2 regions of the Priestia sp. ABM2_011 genome follow, and region 2 is predicted to be linked to the other one. Evidence: a T-box and tRNA genes for the amino acid it is inferred to sense, from the RefSeq annotation. Region 2 holds a T-box; the other holds one or more tRNA genes.
What was found. A T-box is a leader RNA that pairs with one kind of tRNA and senses whether it is charged. The one in region 2 lies ahead of trpS (tryptophan--tRNA ligase), so its partner is inferred to be a tRNA-Trp.
Positions count from the first base shown of each region.

Region 1: it encodes a tRNA-Trp, which carries the amino acid that the T-box ahead of trpS (tryptophan--tRNA ligase) is inferred to sense. The anticodon was not compared.

Region 1 covers NZ_JBSWUB010000001.1:3,108,070-3,117,156, reverse strand. Annotated here, with positions in the region: gene ACXAE4_RS16795 (FAD-dependent oxidoreductase) at 1-543, shown strand, start outside; gene ACXAE4_RS16790 (hypothetical protein) at 672-809, shown strand; gene ACXAE4_RS16785 (GerAB/ArcD/ProY family transporter) at 882-2,009, opposite strand; gene ACXAE4_RS16780 (hypothetical protein) at 2,035-2,268, opposite strand; gene ACXAE4_RS16775 (GerAB/ArcD/ProY family transporter) at 2,365-3,486, opposite strand; gene ACXAE4_RS16770 (hypothetical protein) at 3,509-3,694, opposite strand; gene ACXAE4_RS16765 (hypothetical protein) at 3,991-4,260, shown strand; gene ACXAE4_RS16760 (phospholipase D-like domain-containing protein) at 4,628-6,022, shown strand; tRNA gene ACXAE4_RS16755 (tRNA-Trp) at 6,263-6,336, shown strand; tRNA gene ACXAE4_RS16750 (tRNA-Leu) at 6,363-6,444, shown strand; tRNA gene ACXAE4_RS16745 (tRNA-Gly) at 6,465-6,536, shown strand; gene ACXAE4_RS16740 (Na+/H+ antiporter NhaC family protein) at 6,752-8,152, shown strand; gene ACXAE4_RS16735 (GerAB/ArcD/ProY family transporter) at 8,559-8,684, opposite strand.
Region 2 covers NZ_JBSWUB010000001.1:4,601,504-4,610,590, forward strand. Annotated here, with positions in the region: gene ACXAE4_RS24235 (ABC transporter ATP-binding protein) at 1-709, opposite strand, end outside; gene ACXAE4_RS24240 (ABC transporter ATP-binding protein) at 711-1,781, opposite strand; gene ACXAE4_RS24245 (ABC transporter permease) at 1,796-2,722, opposite strand; gene ACXAE4_RS24250 (ABC transporter permease) at 2,725-3,660, opposite strand; gene ACXAE4_RS24255 (peptide ABC transporter substrate-binding protein) at 3,758-5,404, opposite strand; T-box leader at 6,071-6,275, shown strand; gene trpS (tryptophan--tRNA ligase) at 6,352-7,341, shown strand; gene ACXAE4_RS24265 (YjbA family protein) at 7,371-8,120, opposite strand; gene ACXAE4_RS24270 (hypothetical protein) at 8,149-8,307, opposite strand; gene opp4C (oligopeptide ABC transporter permease) at 8,420-9,087, opposite strand, start outside.

The sequences.
Region 1 (9,087 bases), 1.5 Mb from region 2:
GATGAATATATGCAAACAAGCAAAAAAGATATATTTGCGGCCGGAGATAGCTGTGCGATTTACTACAATCCGATTAAGAAACATGCCTATATTCCGCTTGCTACAAATGCGGTTAGAATGGGAACATTAGTTGCTCAAAACCTTGTTAAACCGACGATCAAGTATATGGGAACACAAGGAACATCAGGCTTGCATATTTATGATTACAATGTTGCATCTACCGGCATAACTGAAACAGCGGCTTCTCTTTTTGATATGAATGTGAAAAGTATCACAATATCAGAAAATAACCGACCAGAATTCATGCCAACGTACGAAAATATTACGTTAAAAGTAGTATATGAAGAAGAAACGAGACGAATTGTAGGTGCACAGGTTATTTCTAAAATTGATGCTACTCAAGCAATTAATACATTGTCCGTATGCGTACAGCAGGAAATGACGATCGATGAGCTTGGCTTTATGGACTTTTTCTTTCAACCCCACTTTAATAAGCCTTGGCATTTCTTAAACCAAGCAGGGCTTCAAGCGCTTCAAGCATAAAAAAAGAGGCTGGGACAAAAGTAGTTGAGTCCAAGTAAAAAACGAACCATTCATCAACCTGTTCGATGAGTGGTTCGCTTTTTTTGTGATGGTGTACATCGTTTTATTTGTTTCGTTCCTTCTAGCAATTGATTGGAGGGCAAGGCGAAGACTCCTGCGGGAAAAGCGGAACAGGTGAGACCCCGCAGGAGCGAAAGCGACGAGGAGGCTCAGCGGCCGCCTGCGGAAAGCGAAGCCTTGCACGGAAATCAATTGCCGTGTCATAAGCAGTCCAGAGCTCATGTATCTCATTTGTTCGTCTTTCGATTGGATTTATTTCGTTATGTCTCAACCTTTTTTTATGTGGATTTTATTATCTTTTTTATTTTTATTTTAGCTGGTTTAAAACGAATCCATCCTATGATAAGAAGAATAAAAGGATATAAAGCTCCCATCAAAAAACTATAGGGAATCCACGTTTCGGCTAACCATGTTTTTTGATAGGTAATGGTTGGGTACACAATAATGGAAAAAGTCGTAACAATTAATCCCATCGGTAACGTTAGAAATCGAGTTTCATTGATGTTAAAAATATGACAAAGTCCAGCGATGGAAGCATGAAAATAAAGAGAAACTTTAAAGAAAAGAGTAAGAAACCATATAATGGCAATAATTACCTCGATTCCTTGCAAAAAATTTCCCACCTCAATTCGCTTAGCCATTTCATATACGGGAAACATGGTAGTTGAAGAATGATAAGAACCAATAACGATTATACAAGAAAAAATAACAATTACCATAATAAATCCACCTAGCAGGCTGCCGCTCATTAAAGCTTTAGCTCCTTTTTCAGGTTTTCTTAAATGAAGGGGGAAAATCATCATCAAAGGAGCAAAAGTAAAATAAGTAATGCTAAGAAAGATAAGAACCGAATGAGTCAGCGGCTTTAAGTGAATGTCCATTAAAGGCATAAGATTTTCAAGTTTCATTTGAGGAGTTAGTGAAAAAATAAAAATCCCGAGAAGGCCAACAAACCACGGGAAAAAGATTTCACAGCAGCGTGCAATTGTTTCTAGCCCGAGTCTTGCCCCGAAAACAACCACAAGCATAAAAATAATGTGAATAGCAAGCAGCGGCGTTTCCATCATAATATGGGTATTTAAAAAACTTCCGACGTAGTATACAATGCGGCTGCACGTTATGACAGTAGATAGGACAAATAAACAAGATACACCTTTTCCTAGATATTTTCCAAATACTACATCATTGATTTCTACCAGATTTTTATCTTTAAATAAAAGTCCGAGAGCTATATATACTTTCACTAATACAAATCCGCATGCTACTCCAAGGATAGCCGGAATCCAAGCGGTTTGCTTAGAATCAACAGTCATAGCCGCTGGAGCAATAACAATTGTGCTTCCAATTGTATAAAGCATGACGAGCATGCGAAATTGAATCGTTGAAATTTTAACTACAGGTTTCACGGTATTCACTTCCTCGTCTTACGTATTAAGATAATAAATGAAGTAAAAATATGCTGATTGGTCTAAAGATAGCAGCTGATAAATCAGAAGGATTTGGAACATACAAACCCAGTGCTTTACAGATGCTTACGGACGTTCCAATTACAAGAACTGTGTAGAATAGCCATAATTCTTTCTTCGCTTTTTTTTGCCGTAAGTTAGGTACTTCAAACCAAATGACGAGCGTGCAAACAATAAGTAACCCGAATACCCCTAGCATAGACTAGCTCCTATACATGAATAATTAATGTTATATTTTCCAGAAAAATAACTACTTATACTGAAGGTGCATTCTCTATTAAAGGTTTTTGATTTTTTAGTCGCTGTTAGAAGAATGCTGCTTTTTGTTTTGAATAAATCCTGCAATTAAAAGGAAAAGCGGATATAAGATGCCTACAAGTAAGCTGTAGGGAATCCACGTTTTTGTATCCCAATCTTTTTGATAAGAAACGCTTGGATACACAATAAGGGAAAGTGTAATCATGATGAGTGCGACTGGAAAAGAAAATAGCTTGTAGTCCTTTATATGAAATACATTGGCAAACCCCAAAAGAGTAGCGTAAAAGTAAATGCAAAGCTTAAAAAAGAGAGTAATAAACCACAAAATAGCAATGACTACTTCAATTCCTTGAAGAAAGTTTCCTACATCAATTCTTCTTCCTAATTCATAGCTTGGAAACATGGTGATTTGGGAGTAATAAGGACCAAGCACTAAAATTCCGAGTAAGATTAACGTAACCATCACTAGTCCACCGGCTATATTCCCTATATAAAAAGATTGAGTGGACTTTTTTGTGTCTGGTGTATGGGAAGGGAAAATCATAAGCAGAATCGTATAAGTCAAAGAACTCATGCTTAAAAACGTTAAAACAGCCCGAATAAAAGCTTTTGGATGTATTTCGAACACAGGCTGAATATGCTCTATTTTAATTTGCGGAATCATAGACAAAATCAGAAGTCCGAACAATCCGACAAACCAAGGGAATAAAATCTCGGCACTTCGTGCAATAACTTCTATTCCTAGGCGTACTCCTACGATAACCACACTCATAAACGCAATGTGGATGGCTGTAAGCGGCGTGTAGGGAAGAATTTGTGTAGTGAGAAAATTCCCTACATAGTAAAGAACTTGACTGCTGATAAACAAATTGGATAATACAAAAACAGCAGAAACAATCTTTCCAAACAGTTTACCTAAAATTTTTTCGTTCATTTCCATCAGCGTAAGCGTTGGAAACATTTTTCCTAGTGAGGTAAAAAGCAAAACTAAGCCAATTCCTGATGCTACACCGAAAAGTGCTGCAATCCAGGCGTCTTGATGAGCATCAGCCGTAATAGCAGCAGGCACAACAATAATTGTGCTTCCGATGCTATATAAAGTTACTAGCTTGCGAAATTGCGCAGCCGAAATATTGATTTCATTAAGCAAAATGAGCACATCCTTTTGCCATATACACGAATTAAGTGATCCAACGGAATAATAAGTGACTTAAAGGCTGAAACATTGCTTCTACCCAATCAGAAGGGTTCGGTAGAGGCAGCCGAAAGATTTTTGCAAGAGCGATCATGATACTGATTGTCATGAATACAATAAAAATTTTCCGTTCTTTTTTATGAGAGTGTTGAGGTAATCTTTTTATTTCCATCCATATAATCCCTGCACAAATGATCAAAAAGGAAAGAAACAAGTGCATGCAGTCAACCCCAATATATTTTGACGTTCAAATAAGCTATTCGTATGATGTCCGCTAAAGAAAGTGATTATACATTTATGTAAAATATAGAAAGTATTTCAAGGGATAAAAGATATCATTGGACGCTCTTAAATAATAAAGGAAGTTGTTATGCGGAATATTTACGCAGCTTCAACCTATTGAAACGTCGTATGAATAAGTGGAAAAATGCCACACTATAGAGTGAACAAACGGAAAGGAGCACTATGATGAAAAAATTCCCATATAACAAAGATAAACAACAATCATTTCAAGCAGCACAGCAGGGGCATAAAGAAGCAGTAGATGCATATGAACAGGCAAATGAAGCTAAAAATGATGCATCGTATGGACATGAAGCGAAGCAAGCGATAGGTGAAGTGAACGAAGCCTCTCAGCAAATTGAGAATGCGCTTGAAAATGCTTCTGAAACACAGCGTCAGCGTTTAACTGAGTTTCAGCAAGACATAAAAGATATGGAAAACGACCTTAATCAATAAAAGAGTAGCTGTTTTACTTAGACTTACAGCAGGTTCACAATAGAGTATAAATTGCAAAAGCAGAAGATAATGAACTTCTGCTTTTTTTTATTGGCAGAGTGAATGTAGGTTTCGTGTATATAATGGCTTTTAGCAGTTGTTTGGAGGGCAAGGCGAAGGCTCCTATAGGGAAAACAGAATAGGTGAGACCCTGCAGGAGCGGAAGCGAAGGCTTGCACGGAAATCAACAGTAGTGTAACAAATAATCCATCGTTCCATTCTTATTTTAAAAGGTATAGAAGTTAAAAAAGTAAGAATCCTAATAAAAACAGAACGATAAGAATGGAAAGGGATTGTGACAGGAAACATGCTAATAAATATACTAATAATGATTGTCGTATTGTACTTCATATATGTATTCGTAACTGCAGTGGTACTGTTTTATGTCCCTTTGCACAAGGGAAAAGACTTAAAAGTAATGAATACTGAGAATTTTTACGGAAAGAAAGAATCCACAGACCGTGTTATGCTTTTGGAAAACGGTTATTTTTCAGGGCTTGTTCGGATGCAGATGATTCAAGAAGCGAGGCATACAATCGATATTGCGTACTTTTCCATCGGCAAAGGTCGTTCGTCGGATTTACTTATGGGTGCTTTATTCGAAGCTGCGGACCGAGGTATACGTATTCGAGTGCTGTTAGACGGGATCTCTCATGGGCTAAAAGGCAAGAGAAAAAATGTTCTTTATGCTCTAGCTTTCCACAATAATATTGAATTAAAGTACTATGAGCCCTTTACTATTCTTAAACCTTGGACATGGCATAACCGTCTTCACGATAAAATAATAGTAGTCGATGGCCAATTAGGTATTAGTGGAGGACGAAATATCGGAGATAAATACTTGGCCAGTCAACCGGATAAAAATTTTGTCTATGACCGTGATGTGCTGATTTATAATACAAAGCAAGAAAGTAATAGTGTCATTCTCTCAATGGAGAAGTATGTAGAGAAATTATGGAACCACCCGTATACGCGCAAAGCTTTTCCAAAGCTCAAGAAAACTAAACAAATTCGTGGCCTTTCAGGAAAGAAATTGTTAATAGATCAATACGAAGAGGCCAAAAAAGCAAACGAACCCTTTGTCCATCCTTATATTGTATGGAGAGAATCAACGATGCCTACAAGAAAGGTTTCTTTTATTGCAAATCCTATTCAAAGAATGAATAAAAGCCCTTTTATATGGAAAACGTTTATTAAGCTTTCTGAGCAAGCTGAAAAATCCATTGTCGTTCAAAGTCCTTATATTGTACCAACAAAAGAGATGGAACAGTATATAGATAAGTCAGTAAAATCTAAAGTGCAAAGAATTATTTTAACGAATTCTATTACGTCCACTCCGAATGCTATGGCTTTTTCTGCATACTTAGGAGTGAAAAACCGCGTCATAAAAGCGGCTTCAAAGCTTTATGAATATCAACAGCCTTATTCCATTCACGGGAAATCCGTTGTTTACGACCAGCGTTTGAGCGCAGTTGGTTCTTTTAACTTAGATTCACGTTCTGTATTTTTAAATACTGAATCTATGGTTATGATAGATAGTGAAGAATTTGCAGCCGAGCTAACAGGGGCTATTGAAACTAAAATTTCTCACAGTACGCTTGTGGGAAATGAGGCGGAACCTGTGAGTTTTAATACGGATTCTCAAAAAAACGTGCCTCCTGTAAAATCTGCACTCCTCCATATTCTTTCAGTCTTCACGCGATTTTGGAGACATTTTGTATAGTTCTGAACTTTGCCTAAAAAAGTGCTTTTGCAGAAAGCTTATAAAAATAAATGGTAGAGGATAAAAGGTGCTGCAACTGGCGGTGGAAAGTGTGAAAAGCTGTGATATGCCTCACAGTTTTTTTTGAAGTCGCCAGTACTAGTCATGATTCATAAAAAGACCTATTGACGAAATTCCATATATGTTTTATTATAATATAGCGTCGTCAATAAACGAGGTTCTTTTGAAGAAGTCATTTCTAGGGGCATAGTTTAAAGGTAGAACTACGGTCTCCAAAACCGTCAGTGTGGGTTCGATTCCTACTGCCCCTGCCATTTTGGAGTTATTTTTCGATTCACACGCGGGTGTGGCGGAATTGGCAGACGCGCTAGACTTAGGATCTAGTGTCTTATGACGTGGGGGTTCAAGTCCCTTCACCCGCATCTTTACTTTTATATATTGCGCGGAAGTAGTTCAGTGGTAGAACACCACCTTGCCAAGGTGGGGGTCGCGAGTTCGAACCTCGTCTTCCGCTTCTTTTCAAAAGCAGTTTGCATGTGCAAACTGCTTTTTTTGTTGTAGAAATAAAGATTTTTACTATGCTGTTTTTAATTAGAAATAGTTTATTCAATCAGTGCTGCTTATACGTATCGTTTTCGTGAATATACACATATTATTGGGGTTACATTAAAAGCTAATGAACGATACGTGAAGACGTCTAATATGGTTTTTAAGATAGGGGAGAGTCCTATGGAATCTAGTTGGTTTTCAATTATACCGTTTTTAATTGTTATTCCAATAGCTATTTTCACCAAACAAGTGCTGCCAGGTTTGTTTTTAGGCTTATTAGTAGGCGCTTATTTGATTGATCATTCGATTGTCGGAGGTGTTGAAAAGTTACTTCACTACGTTGTACAAGCTCTTAGAAATAAAAGTAATATAGAAATCGTTGTCTTTTTATACGCGTTTTCAGGGCTTATCGGAATGATTAAGATGGCTGGAGGAGTTAAAGGTTTTGTGGAAACAGCTGCAGAAAGAATTGATACAAGAAAAAAAGCTCTTATTTTAACCTATGTTTCAACCATTGGAACATTCAGTGCTCCCACCTTTCGTTTTGTGACGATCGCGCCCATTATGAGAGCGCTGCTGAAAAAAGTGAAAATGACGACAGCAGAGCTAGGGTTTGTTATTGAAACAACTGCTACTCCTGTTATCGTCTTAATTCCCGTGGCAACGGCATTTGTAGGATATATGGTCTCAATCATTCAAATGGCAATTGATCATCAAGGCATAAAACAAGACGCTTATTCTTTGTTTATTCAAAGCATTCCTCATAATTTCTTTTCGATTGTGATTATTTTAGTAGGGATTTATTTCAGCTTTTTTCATCATTCAACGTCTACGGCTCCTATGAAGCTCGAGGAAGAAGACGAAAAAGATTGGCATGATTGTCATCCTTGCGTCTCGAAGGATTTGCCTTCTAAGCCTTGGAATTTGTTAGTACCTTTACTTGTTGTGATTTCACTTACCTTACTTTTAACATGGTGGAGTGGACATCGTAAGAGTCACAGCTTTTTTGAAGCATTTATTAAAGCAGACGTGTTAGAAGCGATGGTAGTAGCTTTAATTATGACTACGTTAATTACCCTCATTTTTTTCTTGTTTCAGCGCTTTACATTACAGAATTTGCTTAATGGTTTTATCACAGGAGGCAATGACTTGATGTCCGTTATTTTGTTGTTATCGGTAGTATGGGGATTATCCGCTGTTACAGAAGACTTAGGTTTTTCAAATTTCGTGACGGCACATTCTAAGTGGATTCCTCAAATGTTTGTCACTCCGTTCATGTTTATCTTTGGAGCCGCTATTTCTTACTTTATCGGATCTGCTTGGGGAACGTGGGGGATTTTAATGCCGCTTGGCGTATCGCTTGCAAGTTCTGCAGATCTTTCTTTGCCGTTAATTATCGGTGCGGTGTTTGCGAGCGGTTCCTTTGGAGCGTTTTCTTCACCTTTAAGCGATGATACGAATACCATCGCCAAAATATTAGATTTATCTGTTATTGAATATGCCAAATATAAATTAAAGCCAGCTTTAATTGCAGCGGGAATAACAGTTGCTTTCTATCTTGTTGTATCTTTCTTATTTTGAATGAGAAAAATAGCCGTCTAGTATCAATTTTTCATTTTTTTTAATTTAAAGTATGCATACAGTCCTAATGACAGGCACACTAGGATGATACAAGTAAGCGGAAATAAGATGGTATTAACAAAATGATCATAAAACCATATATACACGCACATCACCTCAATAATTTTAACGCCATTTTTTTATTTAGTAGAGATACACTATCTGTGCTGCTTCTTCCTATTCTTCAAAAAGGCGATAATCAGAAGCAGTAGGGGTACGATAGAAAATAGCGGCATATGCAAAAGAAATCTCGCTACGTGCAGTCCTTCATAAAGGTGTTCTTGAAAATTACTAGCGATTGTAATCGACAAAAATAACACAATGATTAGCCTAAAAGGATACGCTAGACGTCGAAGGAGATTTAATTTTAAATAAAGTAGCTGCTACCTATTATAGAAGCATAAAACAAGATGCTAACTTTGAAATAAATCCCAATCACCATAGCGAACATAAAAAATACATCTAGACGCTCTAAAAAATCAGCTACTTGGATCGTTTGGACAGTACTAAGAAGTGGAAACTGTGAGCGTGTCAGTCAAATTAACTCCCAGTACACAAACATTAATGAGCATCGTGATAATGAGATTAACCCCACTTAATGCAGTAGCACAAAACATGGTGACGCTTAGCTTTTTTGGGGTTGTTTAAATACGGCAAGAAGCATGGTAATTACAATGAGTTTCTGTGAAAATGGAAAATACAGCGTTTCGAGTTAACAGCAATTTTTGCAACAGGAAATGAGCACGTCCTTCTTTTAATACCGGCTGTAAGTTCTTAAAATCAATTAATCCTGAGCGATATAATTAAAATGAAGCCTGCAACAGCCAGAAAATACATAAAAATAAACAGCAAGCTCTCCTGACCGTCGCAATAACCTCAATTCCTTTTCGTAACAG
Region 2 (9,087 bases):
CATCACTTGGTGCAAGCTCTACAATCTTACCTCTGTACATAACGCCGATGCGGTCACTAATGTATTTTACCATTGACAAATCATGGGCGATAAATAAATAGGTTAGTCCACGTTCACGCTGTAACTTCTTCATTAAGTTAACAACTTGAGCTTGTATAGATACATCCAAAGCTGAGATTGGTTCATCTGCGATGATAAAATCAGGTTCTACTGCCAGTGCTCTTGCGATACCGATACGCTGACGCTGGCCGCCACTAAACTCATGTGGATAGCGATTTGCATGTTCTTTGTTGAGCCCCACTGTTTCAAGAAGCTCGTGAACCTTTGCCATACGCTCTTTTCTCGTCTTAGCTAAACCGTGGATGTCAATGCCTTCTGCTATGATATCTGCTACGGTCATACGAGGGTTAAGTGACGCATATGGATCTTGGAAAATCATTTGCATTTTACGATTGAATTTTTTAAGCTCCGAGCGAGATTTGCGACCATGTACATTTTCGCCATTAAATAGCACCTCACCGCTAGTAGCGTCATATAAACGAATAATCGTTCTGCCTGTCGTTGACTTTCCGCAACCAGATTCACCTACAAGACCTAACGTCTCTCCGCGGAAGATGTCAAACGTCAGACCATCAACCGCTTTAATTGTTCCTTTACTTGTGAAAAAATGTTGCTTTAAGCCTTTAATCTCTAATAATTTATCTGTCATGTTATTCACCATCCTTCGCTACGAGTACAGGTGTACTGTATACATTATCAACTTTACGCATGCGGCGCTGAACTGAAGCAGGCGGCTCTACTTTTGGTGCATCCGGATGTAAGAGCCATGTTTTTGCATAGTGCGTATCCGATATTTTGAACATTGGAGGTTCTTGCTCAAAATCAATTTTCATTGCGTACGGATTTCGCGCTGCAAATGCATCTCCCTTTGGAGGATTCGTTAAATCTGGCGGCGTTCCAGGAATAGCAGCCAGCTCTTCTTCCGCCTCGTTATCTAAGCTTGGCATAGAAGCTAGGAGTCCCCACGTATACGGATGTTTTGGGTCGTAAAACACTTCATCCACTGTGCCCGTTTCAACAATTTGACCAGCGTACATAACGGCTACTCGATCTGCTACATTTGCTACTACACCAAGATCATGGGTGATAAAGATAATAGATGTATCCGTTTTTTTCTGAATGTCTTTCATCAACTCTAAAATTTGAGCTTGAATTGTTACATCAAGCGCCGTTGTTGGTTCATCAGCAATCAGTAATTTCGGATTAGAAGCAAGAGCCATCGCAATGACAACACGCTGTCTCATCCCTCCGCTGAATTCATGCGGATATTGATTCACACGCTGTTCTGGAAAAGGAATGCCTACAAGCGTTAATAACTCGACTGCACGTTTTTTCGCTTCCGCTTTAGATACTTTGGAATGCTTGATTACGACTTCACCAATTTGAGCTCCAACTTTCATTGTTGGATTTAAAGAAGTCATCGGATCTTGGAAAATCATACCGATATCCTTACCGCGAATAGCTTCCATTTCTTTATCCGTTTTCTTTGCTAAATCAATGCCGTCAAACAGCATTTCACCGCTTTTAATTCGGCCAGGAGGCATCGGGATAAGGCGCATGATTGTTTGTGAAGTTACACTTTTACCAGATCCTGACTCACCAACAATTGCTAGCGTTTCACCTTTATTTAAGTGGAAGTTAACGCCGCGAACAGCTTGAACTTCTCCGCCATATGTTTTAAATGATACAGCTAAATTTTTTACTTCTAATAAACGTGACATATGAGTTCACTTCCTTACTTACGTAGTTTTGGATCTAACGCATCTCGTAATCCATCACCAATTACGTTGAACGCTAAGATTGTTAAACAGATAAACAAACCTGGGAAAAATAAGCGCCAAGGATAGTATTCCAAAGCAGGTAAGCCTTCTGAAGCCATTGTTCCCCAGCTTGCAAGCGGTGCCGGAACGCCTAGTCCCAAGTAGCTTAAAAATGCTTCTGTAAAGATTGCTGAAGGAATCGTTAGTGTCATTGTTACTAAAATCGGACCTGTTGCATTCGGAATAAGATGTTTAAATAAAATACGCTTTGTTGTTGCTCCTAATGTTTGTGAAGCCATTACGTACTCTTGGTTTTTCAACTGCAATACTTGTCCACGTACAATACGGGCCATGTTAATCCAGCCGGTAATGGTCATCGCCAAGATCATCGTGCCTAACCCTTGGCCAAGCATAACCATTAAAATAATAACCAGTAAAAGGTAAGGAACACCATATAAGATATCCGCAACACGCATCATTGTTTCATCCGTACGGCCGCCGCGGTATCCAGAGATGCTTCCCCAAACTACGCCGATGAATAAATCAATTAAAGCTGCTGCTAACCCGATAAATAATGAAATACGAGCGCCTTCCCACGTACGAGCAAACACATCGCGCCCTAATTCATCTGTGCCGAACCAGTGCTCAGAAGATGGTGCCTGATTGGCATTCAATAAATCATTGGTTGCATAATCGTATTTCACCATCAATGGACCAAATATCGCCATAAAAACAAGGAGAACCATTAGTACTACACCAAACATAGCAAGCTTATTTTTGCGAAAACGAATAAAAACATCTTGCCAGAACGAAAGACTCGGTTTTTCAATCTTTTCTGCTTGAGCATGGTCAATCCCTGCTGTTTCAAACATTTCTTTAGGAATTTTCGGAAGTTGCTGCATAGTTACTCTCCTTTCTTAGCACCTGTAAGTTTAATTCGAGGATCAATAAAGCCGTATGCAATATCTACAAGCAGGATACATACAAGTAGTAAAATACTGTAGAACACCGTTACGCCCATAATCGTTGTATAATCTCGGTTTGAGATACTGAGTACAAAGTGTGAACCTAATCCAGGGATACCAAATATTTTTTCAATAACAAAGCTACCCGTTAAAATCCCTGCTACTAAAGGTCCCATATAGGATACGACTGGAAGCATCGCATTTCGCATGGCGTGCTTAACTGTAATAACGCCTCTGCTTAAACCTTTTGCTTTCGCTGTACGAATATAATCATTGCTTAATACTTCAAGCATACTCGACCGAGTTAATCGTGCGATAAACGCCATAGGGGTTGAAGCAAGCGCGAGAGCTGGTAACACCGTGTGTGCCCAAGATTCCCAGCGTGCAACCGGAAAAATTTGTAGTTTCATAGCCAGAACGTATTGTAATACCGCTGCCATGATAAAACTTGGAACTGAGATTCCTAGAACTGCAATAACCATCGCCGTGTAATCTTGCCATTTATTATGTTTTAAAGCAGCAATAACACCTAGTACTACGCCAATAGCAATTGCTATTAAAATAGCTTCCATCCCTAGCATGAATGAAACAGGGAATCCGCCGTTAATCAAATCATTTACCGTTTGGCCTTTATATTTGAAAGATGGACCAAAATCCCACTTTAAAATTGATGTTAAGTAATCAAAGTACTGATGGTACCAAGGCTGATCTAAACCGTAATACTGATTTAGATTTTTTTGAATTTCAGGGGGAAGCTGCTTTTCTGATGTGAATGGACCTCCTGGAACAGCACGCATTAAGAAAAAGGTCGCTGTTACGATCAGCCATAATGATAGAAACATATAAATAAGTCGTTTTCCTATATATTTGAACACCCTGACACACCTCCATATTTTTACAAAATTCGCGCACAAGAAAGAAAAGTATATGGAGCACCAGGCCCCATATACCCTTTGTCATAATTGATGTTACTTACTCAAAATGAGCCCACTTAATCTGAATGTCTCCAAGACCAGACATCACAACATCTTTCAGCTGCTTGTCTTGTACCCAAGCATTTGTGTAGAAGTAGATTGGTGCCACTGGCATTTCATCCATGAAGATACCTTCTGCTTTTTTCAACATTGCCTGACGTTTTTTAGGATCTGTTTCTTTTTGAGAGTCAATTAATAACTTTTTATATTCTGGATTTTCCCAGTTTGTATCATTATTTCCGCCTTTTTTGTCACGGAATAACTCTAGGAAGTTGATTGGATCGTTAAAGTCTCCTAACCAGCCCATACGCCCAACTTGATAATCTCCTTGGTGTAACTTTTCAATGTAAACAGCCCACTCAGAGTTGTCTAACTGTACTTTAATACCAAGGTTTTTCTTCCACATATCTTGAACAGCTTGTGCAATTTTTGCATGTTTTTCATCCGTGTTGTATGACACCTTAATTGCTGGTAGTTCTGAAGCATCTTTAAGGCCCATTTCTTTCAAGCCTTTTTCTAAATATTCTTTTGCTTTTTTCACATCATTGTCTTTGAAGTAGCCTTTTTTGTTATCTTCAAACATTGTTGGTGGTACAGCCGCCATCGCTGGAACTGAACCGTCTTTTGTAATTTGTTCTGTAATACCTTTACGATCAATTGCATAAGCTAATGCTTTACGAATGTTCACATTGTCTAAAGGTTTTTGTTCTGTATTAAACTTGTACCAGTAAGTACCTGCAATCTCTTGAATGTTTAATGAACCGTCTTTCTTTAATTCAGGAAGTGCATCAGCTGGTAATTGACCGGTAGGCATACCCGCCCAGTCTAATTCACCGTTTTTGAACATTGAAAGTTCAGTGTTGTTATCATTGATCATGTACATTTCAACTTTTTTAAGTTTTACAGCATCTTTATCCCAATAGTTTTCATTAGGAACTAACTCAATTTTGTCGTTATGTTTCCAAGTTTTAAGCTTGAAAGGACCGTTTGACGTATAGTTTTCGCCTGCATTTGTGTACCATTTTTCATTTGATTCAGCAATTTTCGTATTCACTGGGAAGTACGTATAGAAAGCTGTTAATTCTAAGAAATATGGCGTTGGGTTTTCTAATGTTACCTCAAGCGTTTTATCATCTGTTGCTTTAACGGCAACATCATCTAATGAACCTTTTCCTTCATTAGCAGCCTGTGCATTTTTAACATAGTATAATTGATATGCATATTGAGATTCGTTTTTAGGATCTAACGCCCATTTCCATGCATATTCGAAATCTTTTGCTGTTACAGGGTCACCATTTGACCATTTTGCATCGTCGCGAATCGTAAACGTATATTTAGTTTGATCATCGCTGACCTTTACATCTTTCGCCATGGCATTTTCAGGTTTTCCATCTTTACCAATACGAGTTAAACCTTCAAATGTTTGTAATAATACGTTTGATGACGTTGAATCATTAGCTAAGCCTGGGTTCAGTGAGAAAGGCTCAGTTTTAATGTTTACGCGAAGCTCTTGCTCTTTTTTCTTGTCGCCGCCATCACTGCTAGCATTTTCACTGCCACCAGATTCTTTGTTAAATCCACATGCAGCTAAAAACAAGCTCATTACAAGCAGCAAACTGAAAAGAATTGACAACCTTTTCTTCATTGCGTGTTACCCCCTATTAAATTTTGTTTGTGTGGCAACCATATTTTTTTGATATGCACTAATTTCTTAATCCTCTTTCAATACAAAATAATCAGTTATTTTTTCACGTAGTAGAGTGCTAAAGACCTCACTGCAAAATTATTCTTCTACCCTATGAAACTGTCATCAATTGTTTACATGCTGTAAATCCAATGTATGCGCTTAATATGTAGAAGACTCATTCATTACAAAATTCGCTAATTGAAACAAAACATTGGCTATTTTGTTTTTTCTGAAAAATTAAGAAATTGTAATACCTTTGTAAAAAATATGTTTGTTACGCCTATTATAAATATTTTAAAAATTTATTGCAATACTATTATTTAATGGTATTTTTTTGTCATGAGGGAAAAAACCTTATCTTATAAGGATTGTGCCTACTTGTCAGACGTCTAAAATCTTTTTTGTAGTATAGGTATTACAATAGTATTACAAAGGCATTAGAAATACTAAATAAAAGATTTTTACCAAATCCTCCACCAAATTTTCATTAAGAAATGCTTTAATTAAAAGGTTCTTGTCTTTTTTTGCCGAAGAAAAATTCCAGTAAATTGTCTTATAAACCTTTTTAGCGATAAGATGTTTAAATTCCTGCTTTTTCGCGTTATAATAATGAATAACTATATAATTAAAGCTGTGAAAAAGAGTAGTATGCAGAATTTTCATTTTTAGAGAGTTTGTGGCTGGTGAGAACAAACATTGAAACCTGCAGAATGGACTTTGGAGCTTTCAAGTGCAAAGCTTGAACGTTGATCTCAACGTTACATGAATAAAGATAGTTCACAATAATGTGTGCTAATTAGGGTGGCAACGCGGTCCATTCGCCCCTAGCTTATGCTAGGAGCGGATGGGCCTTTTTATGTTGTATACGTAAACTAGCATCATATATGTGCAGATGAAAGGAAGATTTGATGAAAACAATTTTTTCAGGTATTCAACCAAGCGGTACAATCACTTTAGGCAACTACATTGGAGCGATGAAGCAATTTGTTGAACTTCAACATGACTATAACTGTCATTTTTGTATTGTAGATCAGCATGCAATTACAGCGCCTCAAGACCGTTTAGCACTTCGTAAAAACATTCGCAGCCTTGCTGCTCTGTATGTAGCAGTAGGAATTGATCCAGCAAAATCAACTTTATTTATTCAATCAGAAGTGCCCGCCCACACGGAAGCAGGATGGATGTTACAGTGCGTAGCGTATATCGGTGAACTTGAGCGTATGACTCAGTTTAAAGATAAGTCCGCTGGAAAAGAAGCAGTATCAGCAGGATTATTAACTTATCCTCCACTAATGGCAGCTGATATTCTTTTATACAACACCGATTTGGTGCCAGTTGGTGAAGATCAAAAGCAGCATTTAGAATTAACGCGTGACTTAGCTGAGCGCTTTAACAAAAAATACAATGATATCTTCACTATTCCTGAAGTACGTATTCCAAAAGTGGGCGCACGCGTCATGTCTCTTCAAGATCCTACGAAAAAAATGAGCAAGTCCGATCCAAACCAAAAAGCTTTTATTACGCTCTTGGATGACGCTAAAACGATTGAAAAGAAAATCAAAAGTGCCGTAACGGATTCAGAAGGTATTGTTCGCTACGATAAAGAAAATAAGCCAGGTATTTCAAACTTATTAAGCATTTATTCAATCCTAGCAAATAAATCAATCGAAGACATTGAAGCAATGTACGAAGGCAAAGGTTATGGTGACTTTAAAGCTGACACAGCTAAAGTAGTAGCTGAAGCACTTGCTCCAATTCAAGAAAGATATTATGAATTAGTTGATTCTAGCGAGTTAGATGATATTTTAGATCAAGGTGCCGATAAAGCAAATGCAACGGCTAATAAAATGCTTCGCAAAATGCGAAACGCAATGGGAATTGGCCGTAAACGTTAAAAAAAAACGACTGCTATGCAGTCGTTTTTTTAATTCACTTTTGGCTCTTGTTCAATTTCCCAAAGTTTTTCAAAGAAAGGTTGTCCTTTTACTAAGCGCTCGCATAATAATTTATGTTTCGGTGACCACCCTGACTTCGTTTCATCGTATAGCTGATTCCATACGTCTTGAAACGGCATCTCTTGAATGTCTTCGTATTTCGTTGGATTCCACTCTGTGTACCAGTAGCGGATTTGAGCTGTATTTTTTGTTGTATGTAGCTGATCAAGTGCCATAAATAACAGCTGTTTTAGCTGACGTTCTTTACGTGTTAGCCCTCTCATCGTTTCAGGAGACGGCGAAAGAATATGATGCTCTTTTTTAGTTAGCTCGTCTTCACTGAACTTATATTCTAGCTCTTCTTGATCCGCAATCATCTCATAAACTAACTGTTCTTGTCTTGGAATTAAGCGGCTTTTTCGAATTGGGATATGATAGCCCATCGTATCAATTGCTAAAATATTCGTTCCATCTGTAACAATAAAACAATATTCAACCTGCGTGCGCTCATGATTTTTCCGAATGTATGCTTTCTGATAGACATCTTGTAGTAGTTGTTGAGGTAGCTCGGAAAGATCATTTTCAATGTAATGAAATAAAAGCGGATTTACTTTTAATAACGGTGCTTGATCGAGCAGTTCTACACAATCGTCTTTTCTCCACTCATGGAAATGACACACATTATAACCGTTTTCTTCGCCTTCAAACCAATTAACCCATACATCATGAAGATATAGCATAATTTACCCCTCACTTACTATCTGTTTGTTATCCATCAGTATAGGCAGAGAAAGGAATTTTTATTCCAAATGATGTTATTTTTCTAAAAATTAATTGTAAAATACCTTCGTTTTTGGTTATTATGCAAATGCACTTATTTCGAAGCTCAGACATAACGCCAGTGCTAATGATTGCTACAGGCTTCATGAACTATATCCACCCCTATAAGCAGAAAAAATCCGAGTTTCTTCTATAGTAATAGGTTTGTCAGGAGGTCTGACAAACCTAAAAAAATCTATCACACTTTTGTGATAGATTTTTAACGAAGAGATTTTGGATTTAAAGCATCTTTTAATCCTTCACCAATGAAGTTGATAGCCAGGATCGTAAATGTAATAGCTAAACCTGGCGGAACCCACATCCAAGGCTTATTCTGCAGCACATCTGATTCCCTTGCTTCTGTCAGCATATTCCCCCAGCTCGGCGTATCAGCCGGCACGCCAAAACCGATAAAGCTAATCGCTGACTCAAACACGATAAGGATGGCCATCTGCAAACTGGCTTGAACCACAATCGTTGAAAACACATTTGGCAGCAAATGTTTGAAGATGATTTTAAACGGGCTGCACCCAATGGAAACAGCTGAAAGCACATATTCATTTTCTTTTTCAGCCAAGACTTTGCTTCGCACCAGCCGGGCCGTACTTCCCCAGCTTAGGAAGCTAACAACTAGGATGAGCGTCCAAACGCCTGAGATTTTTCCAATTAGAATTGTATTTAACACTACAACAAAAACAATGAGCGGAAAGTTTAAGACAAAGTCTGTAAAACGCATTAAGAATTGGTCCACTTTGCCTCCGTAATAACCCGCAATCGAACCAATAAGAGTTCCGATTAAAATAACGAGTGTTGTACAAGCAACTCCAATCAGTAACGAAGTTCTTCCTCCATACAATGTACGTGCAAATACGTCTCGACCATTTGTAT